Regions from separate parts of the Enterobacter cloacae complex sp. HYC080_NIDB genome, predicted to be linked through region 2. Evidence: predicted binding sites of a transcription regulator. Region 2 holds the regulator's gene; the other holds the start of a gene.

Region 1 (4,025 bases), 1.9 Mb from region 2:
GCTGGAGCTGATTCGTGATTCCGGGCAAAACGACCTTATCGACGAAGATACGCGCGAAATGCTCGAAGGGGTGATGGACATTGCTGACCAGCGTGTTCGCGATATCATGATCCCCCGCTCGCAGATGATCACCCTGAAACGTAACCAGACCCTGGACGAGTGCCTCGATGTGATCATCGAATCCGCCCACTCGCGTTTCCCGGTCATCAGCGAAGATAAAGATCACATCGAAGGGATTTTGATGGCGAAAGATCTGCTGCCGTTTATGCGCAGTGATGCCGAAGCCTTCAGCATGGAAAAAGTGTTACGCCAGGCCGTGGTTGTGCCGGAAAGTAAACGTGTGGACCGGATGCTGAAAGAGTTTCGCTCTCAGCGTTACCACATGGCGATTGTTATTGATGAATTTGGCGGCGTTTCCGGACTGGTCACGATCGAGGATATTCTTGAGCTGATCGTGGGTGAAATCGAAGATGAGTATGACGAAGAGGAAGATATCGACTTCCGTCAGCTCAGCCGCCACACCTGGACCGTGCGCGCGCTGGCCTCGATTGAGGACTTCAACGACGCTTTCGGCACTCACTTCAGTGATGAAGAGGTCGATACCATTGGCGGGCTGGTGATGCAGGCCTTTGGCCACCTTCCGGCGCGCGGTGAAACCGTTGACATCGACGGTTACCAGTTCAAAGTGGCAATGGCCGACAGCCGCCGTATTATACAGGTTCATGTCAGAACGCCGGACGACTCACCGGTGCCAAAACTGGAAGATTAATGTAAATGGCATTTGCCCCATTACTTGAACGCCAGCGCGTCCGTTTGCTGCTGGCGCTGTTACTCGGAGCCAGCGGTACGCTGGCTTTTTCTCCTTACGATATCTGGCCTGCGGCTATTCTCTCCCTGATGGGGCTTCAGGGTCTGACCCTGAACCGGCGTCCGGTACAGGCTGCCGCCATTGGTTACTTCTGGGGACTGGGGCTCTTTGGCTCCGGCATTAACTGGGTCTACGTCAGCATCGCCCAGTTTGGCGGTATGCCGGGCCCGGTTAACGTCTTCCTGGTCGTCCTGCTCGCGGCATATCTCTCACTGTATACTGGTCTGTTCGCAGGGATCCTTTCCCGCCTGTGGCCTAAAACCACCTGGCTGCGCGTCGCCATTGCCGCGCCGGTGGTCTGGCAGATCACCGAATTCCTGCGCGGTTGGGTGTTGACCGGCTTCCCGTGGCTGCAGTTCGGCTACAGCCAGATTGATGGCCCGCTGAAAGGCCTGGCCCCGGTCATGGGCGTTGAGGCAATCAACTTCCTGCTAATGGTGGTCAGCGGCCTGCTGATCCTGGCGCTGGTCACGCGTTGCTGGAAACCGCTGGCCGTGGCGCTGGTGCTGTTTGCCCTGCCCTTCCCGCTGCGGTATATCCAGTGGTTCACGCCTGAGCCTGAGCGCACCATGCAGGTTTCTATGGTGCAGGGAAATATCCCGCAATCTATGAAGTGGGATGAAAAAGAGCTGCTGAACACGCTGAAGATCTACGCCAACGCCACCGAAGAGGTGATGGGTAAATCGCAGCTGATCATCTGGCCGGAATCCGCCATTCCCGATCTGGAGATCAATCAGCAGCCGTTCCTGAACATGATGAACGACTTGCTGCTGGCTCGCGGCAGCACGCTGATTACCGGGATTGTCGATGCGCGTCTGAATCAGCAGAACCGTTATGACACCTACAACACCATCATTACGCTCGGCAAAGACAGCGAATACAGCTACAACTCCACGGATCGGTACAACAAGAACCACCTGGTGCCGTTTGGTGAATTTGTTCCGCTGGAGTCGATTCTGCGCCCGCTGGCGCCGTTCTTTGATCTGCCGATGTCCTCCTTCAGCCGTGGCCCGTACGTACAGCCCCAGCTGCATGCGCACGGCCTTGCCCTGACGGCGGCCATCTGCTACGAAATCATTCTCGGCGAGCAGGTTCGCGATAACTTCCGCCCGGATACCGACTACCTGCTGACCATCTCCAACGATGCGTGGTTCGGTAAATCTATCGGCCCGTGGCAGCATTTCCAGATGGCGCGTATGCGTTCTCTGGAGCTGGCGCGCCCATTGCTGCGCAGCACCAACAACGGCATCACCGCCGTGATTGGTCCACAGGGTGAAATCCAGGCCATGATCCCGCAGTTCACCCGTGAGGTGTTGACCACAAAAGTCACACCAACCACCGGCCTGACGCCGTATGCCCGCACCGGCAACTGGCCGCTGTGGATCCTGACCGCGCTGTTCGGTTTCGGTGCCGTGCTGATGAGCCTGCGTCAGCGTCGTCGCTAATCTTACCTTCTGTTGCCGGGTGGCGCTAACGCTTACCCGGCCTACATTTTGACTCCGTAGCTCGGGTAAGGCGTAGCCGCCACCCGACAAATTCCTTCCAGTGCCAAATCTGGCACGCCTGTTGCTTTGTATATTCACGCAAACGCAGTTTGGCTTAACGTGCAACCTTGTCGCACCAGCGTAGATCACCGGTAGCACCGAAACGGTGCAACGGGAGATATTTGCCTCTGAATGGTGCGGCGCGCTTCGCAAAAATAAACAATAACGCAGCAAAATCTTTACATTAAGCCAGACTAAATGTTAACAAGCTTGCATAACACTGCACTCGCTTCGCGCGAGATATAACAACATCACAATGGGTATCAATGCGTCACTGGCGCTGATAAGAAAGGAGTTGGGTATGCAATTACGTAAACTGGCCACAGCAATGCTGGTTATGGGAATGTCTGCCGGCGTGGTTCACGCTGAAGATGCTCCGGCAGCAGGCAGTACTCTCGACAAGATTGCCAAAAACGGCGTGATCGTGGTCGGCCACCGTGAATCTTCTGTCCCGTTCTCTTACTACGACAACACGCAAAAAGTCGTGGGCTATTCACAGGATTACTCCAACGCCATCGTTGAAGCTGTGAAGAAAAAGCTGAACAAACCTGACCTGCAGGTGAAGCTGATCCCCATCACTTCACAGAACCGTATTCCACTGCTGCAAAACGGCACCTTTGATTTTGAGTGTGGCTCTACCACCAACAACCTCGAGCGCCAGAAACAGGCCGCTTTCTCTGACACCATCTTTGTCGTGGGCACCCGTCTGCTGACGAAGAAAGGCGGTGATATCAAAGATTTTGCTGACCTGAAAGGCAAAGCGGTCGTCGTAACGTCCGGTACCACCTCAGAAGTGCTGCTGCACAAGCTGAACGACGAGAAGAAAATGGATATGCGCATCATCAGCGCGAAAGACCATGGCGACTCCTTCCGTACCCTGGAAAGTGGCCGTGCCGTCGCGTTTATGATGGATGACGCCCTGCTGGCGGGTGAGCGTGCGAAAGCGAAGAAACCAGACAACTGGGATATCGTCGGCACCGCGCAGTCAAAAGAAGCTTACGGCTGCATGCTGCGTAAAGACGATCCGCAGTTCAAGAAGCTGATCGATGACACTATCGCCCAGGTACAGACTTCCGGCGAAGCGGAAAAATGGTTCGACAAATGGTTCAAGAACCCGATTCCACCAAAAAATCTCAACATGAACTTTGAACTGTCTGATGACATGAAAGCGCTGTTCAAATCTCCAAATGACAAGGCTCTTAACTAATTAGAACAACAGGGGCGGGATCTCCTGCCCTCTCGATTGTCGGGAAGCATGGACAGACTATACGTTGAGTGGTCGTTCCCCACTCAGCGCGAAAAATGAGCTTCTCACCAATCTTCGAGGGTAGCGCTGCTACCCTTTTTTTTCTGGAGTTTATTATGTCAATAGACTGGAACTGGGGCATATTCCTGCAACAAGCCCCGTTCGGCAACACCACCTATCTTGGCTGGCTGTGGAGCGGCTTCCAGGTCACCGTGGCACTATCGATAACAGCGTGGATTATCGCGTTTCTTGTCGGTTCGCTGTTCGGTATTCTGCGCACCGTCCCTAACCGTTTTCTTTCAACACTGGGCACGCTCTATGTGGAACTGTTCCGTAACGTTCCGCTCATCGTGCAATTCTTTACCTG
Region 2 (4,025 bases):
GTTACCCACATCAACGGTGGCCGTGGTGCCGTACGTGAAGTCTGCGACCTGCTTCTGCTGGCGCAGGGCAAGCTTGATGAGGCCAAAGGGCAATCAATATGAGTAAAACCAGACGTTGGGTTATCATTCTGCTTTCGCTTGTCGCACTGGTATTGATTGGCGTGAACCTGGCCGATCGCGACGATACGCAAAAGGAAGTGATCAACAATAACGATCCAACCTACAAAAGCGATCACAGCGACACCGTGGTCTATAGCCCGGAAGGTGCGCTGAACTATCGCCTGGTTGCCCAGCATGTGGAATATTTTTCCGATGAGGGCGTTTCGTGGTTTACCCAACCCGTCATGACCACATTCGATAAAGACAAAGTGCCGACGTGGTCAATTAAGTCAGATCGGGCCAAACTGACAAATGACCGTATGCTTTATCTGTATGGCCACGTTGAAGTCAACGCCCTGACCGCTGACTCGCAACTGCGGAAAATTACGACCGATAATGCCCAGATCAACCTGGTAACCCAGGACGTGACCTCGCAGGATCTGGTCACACTGTATGGCACAACATTTAATTCCAGCGGTTTAAGAATGCGCGGGAACTTACGCAGCAAGAACGCCGAGCTGATTGAAAAGGTTAGAACCTCCTATGAAATTCAAAACAAACAAACTCAGCCTTAAAGTAATTATCGCCAGCGCGATGCTGGCGACCAGTCTCCCCGCGCTTGCTGTAACGGGTGATACCGACCAGCCGATCCACATCGAGTCTGACACTCAGTCCCTCGATATGCAGGGTAACGTCGTCACCTTCACGGGTAACGTCGTGATGACGCAGGGCACCATCAAAATTAACGCCGATAAAGTGGTCGTTACCCGTCCGGGTGGCGAGCAGGGCAAAGAGATCATTGATGGTTACGGCAACCCGGCCACCTTCTACCAGATGCAGGACAACGGCAAGCCGGTGAAAGGCCGCGCCTCGCATATGCACTATGAGCTGGCGAAAGACCTGGTTATCCTGACCGGAAACGCGTATCTGGAACAGCTGGACAGCAACATTACCGGCGACAAGATCACCTATCTGGTGAAAGAGCAAAAAATGCAGGCCTCCAGCGAGAAAGGCAAACGCGTAACCACCGTGCTGGTTCCGTCTCAGCTGCAGGATAAAGGCAAGGGTCAGGCCCCGGCACAGAAGAAGAGTAACTAATTCGTTATGGCAACATTAACTGCAAAAAATCTCGCGAAGGCCTATAAGGGCCGCCGTGTCGTAGAAGATGTCAGTCTGACCGTCAACTCCGGCGAAATTGTGGGCCTGCTTGGCCCTAACGGTGCGGGTAAAACCACCACCTTCTACATGGTGGTTGGCATTGTCCCGCGTGATGCCGGCAACATCATCATCGATGATGAAGACATCAGCCTGCTGCCACTGCACGCGCGCGCGCGTCGTGGCATCGGCTATCTGCCGCAGGAAGCCTCTATTTTCCGCCGTCTGAGCGTCTTTGATAACCTGATGGCGGTTCTGCAAATTCGTGACGACCTGACCAGCGAACAGCGTCAGGATCGCGCCAACGAGCTGATGGAAGAGTTTCACATCGAGCACCTGCGCGACAGCCTGGGTCAGGCATTGTCCGGCGGTGAACGCCGTCGTGTTGAGATTGCGCGCGCGCTGGCTGCAAACCCTAAATTTATCCTTCTGGATGAACCGTTTGCCGGTGTTGACCCAATCTCCGTCATCGACATTAAACGTATCATTGAGCATCTGCGTGACAGCGGGCTTGGCGTGCTGATCACCGACCACAACGTGCGTGAAACGCTTGCCGTCTGTGAGCGCGCGTACATTGTGAGCCAGGGCAATCTGATCGCCCACGGTACGCCGCAGCAGATCCTCGAAAACGATCATGTTAAGCGCGTCTATCTTGGGGAAGACTTCAGACTCTGATAGGGTAGAGGTAACGTAACGCCGAACCGGAGAAAAATGCTCTGAACATGAAGCAAGGTTTGCAATTAAGGCTCAGCCAACAACTGGCGATGACGCCGCAGTTACAGCAGGCAATTCGTCTGTTGCAACTGTCCACCTTAGAACTCCAGCAGGAGCTCCAGCAAGCGCTGGACAGCAATCCCCTGCTGGAGCAAGCCGATCTTCATGATGAGGTAGATACACAGCAGTCCCAGGATACAGAATCGCTCGATACCGCAGATGCACTCGAACAAAAAGAGATGCCGGACGAGCTTCCTCTGGATGCCAGCTGGGATGAAATTTATACCGCCGGCACCCCTTCCGGTACGCGTGCAGACTACCAGGACGATGAGCTGCCGGTTTATCAGGGCGAAACCACCCAGTCGCTGCAGGATTACCTGATGTGGCAGGTGGAGCTGACCCCGTTCTCCGATACCGATCGTGCCATTGCCACCTCCATTGTCGACGCCGTTGATGACACCGGCTATCTGACCGTCACGCTGGACGACATTCTGGAGAGCATGGGCGATGAAGAGATTGAGCTGGAAGAGATTGAAGCCGTTCTGAAACGTATTCAGCGTTTCGATCCCGTAGGCGTGGCAGCGAAAGATCTGCGCGACTGCCTGCTGATCCAGCTTTCTCAGTTCAGCAAAGAGACGCCATGGCTCGACGAAGCACGCTTAATCATCAGCGATCATCTGGATCTTCTCGCTAACCACGACTTTCGTAGCCTGATGCGCGTTACGCGCCTCAAAGAAGAGGTGCTGAAAGAGGCGGTGAATCTGATTCAGTCCCTCGATCCGCGGCCTGGTCAGTCGATCCAGACGAGTGAACCCGAGTACGTGATCCCGGACGTGCTGGTCAGAAAACATAACGACCGCTGGGTCGTTGAACTGAACTCTGACAGCATCCCTCGCCTGCAAATCAACCAGCAGTACGCCTCCATGTGCACCAGCGCGCGCAACGACGCCGATAATCAATATATTCGTAGCAACCTTCAGGAAGCGCGATGGTTGATCAAGAGTCTGGAGAGCCGAAATGATACCCTGCTTCGCGTGAGCCGCTGTATCGTCGAACAGCAGCAAGCATTCTTTGAGCAGGGCGAAGAATATATGAAACCGATGGTACTGGCGGATATCGCTCAGGCCGTCGAGATGCATGAATCAACCATTTCCCGCGTCACCACGCAGAAGTATCTGCACAGTCCGCGCGGTATTTTTGAGCTTAAGTATTTCTTCTCCAGCCACGTGAGTACCGAGGGCGGCGGCGAAGCGTCGTCAACGGCGATTCGCGCACTGGTGAAGAAGTTGATCGCCGCGGAGAACCCCGCGAAGCCACTGAGTGACAGTAAGTTAACCACCATGCTGTCCGATCAGGGTATTATGGTGGCACGTCGTACTGTTGCGAAGTATCGAGAGTCTTTATCCATTCCGCCGTCAAACCAGCGTAAACAACTGGTGTGACACAACCGATAAGGAAGACACTATGCAGCTCAATATCACAGGACACAATGTCGAGATTACTGAGGCCTTACGTGATTTTGTGAACGCTAAGTTCGCGAAACTCGAGCAGTATTTCGAAAGGATCAACCAGGTCTACGTTGTGTTGAAAGTGGAGAAAGTGACTCATATCTCGGATGCGACCCTGCATGTAAACGGGGGTGAACTCCATGCCAGTGCGGAAGGGCAAGACATGTACGCTGCTATCGACGGCTTGATTGATAAGCTTGCGCGACAGCTCAATAAACATAAAGATAAACTGAAACAACACTAATTGTCCGGGCAGTTAACGGGTGCAGGACGGCCTGTTGTGAAAAACAACAGGCCATTTGTACAGTTAGCGCTTAGGTGAAATTATGATGAACAACGATTCCGCTCTTCAACTGAGCAATGTCCTTAACCAGGAATGTACCCGCAGTGCCGTTCACTGCCAGAGCAAAAAACGTGCGCTGGAGATCATCAGTGAACTGGCTGCAAAACAGCTGGGCCTGCCGCCGCAGGTGGTGTTCGAAGCGATCCTGACCCGTGAAAAGATGGGCAGTACCGGTATCGGCAACGGCATCGCGATCCCGCACGGCA

The links. Region 2 encodes sigma-54, which starts transcription at its own class of promoters, with help from an activator protein. Its sites were predicted from a motif close to GTTGGCACANNTTTCGCTNT; they were not measured.
Region 1: the regulator sigma-54 is predicted to act here: its motif matches at 2,422-2,441, upstream of O1723_RS15365 (amino acid ABC transporter substrate-binding protein).

The regions. Positions count from the first base shown of each region.
Region 1 covers NZ_CP114212.1:3,223,349-3,227,373, forward strand. Annotated here, with positions in the region: gene corC (CNNM family magnesium/cobalt transport protein CorC) at 1-769, shown strand, start outside; gene lnt (apolipoprotein N-acyltransferase) at 775-2,313, shown strand; gene O1723_RS15365 (amino acid ABC transporter substrate-binding protein) at 2,714-3,619, shown strand; gene gltJ (glutamate/aspartate ABC transporter permease GltJ) at 3,775-4,025, shown strand, end outside.
Region 2 covers NZ_CP114212.1:565,518-569,542, reverse strand. Annotated here, with positions in the region: gene kdsC (3-deoxy-manno-octulosonate-8-phosphatase KdsC) at 1-102, shown strand, start outside; gene lptC (LPS export ABC transporter periplasmic protein LptC) at 99-674, shown strand; gene lptA (lipopolysaccharide ABC transporter substrate-binding protein LptA) at 643-1,197, shown strand; gene lptB (LPS export ABC transporter ATP-binding protein) at 1,204-1,929, shown strand; gene rpoN (RNA polymerase factor sigma-54) at 1,977-3,410, shown strand; gene hpf (ribosome hibernation promoting factor) at 3,433-3,720, shown strand; gene ptsN (PTS IIA-like nitrogen regulatory protein PtsN) at 3,803-4,025, shown strand, end outside.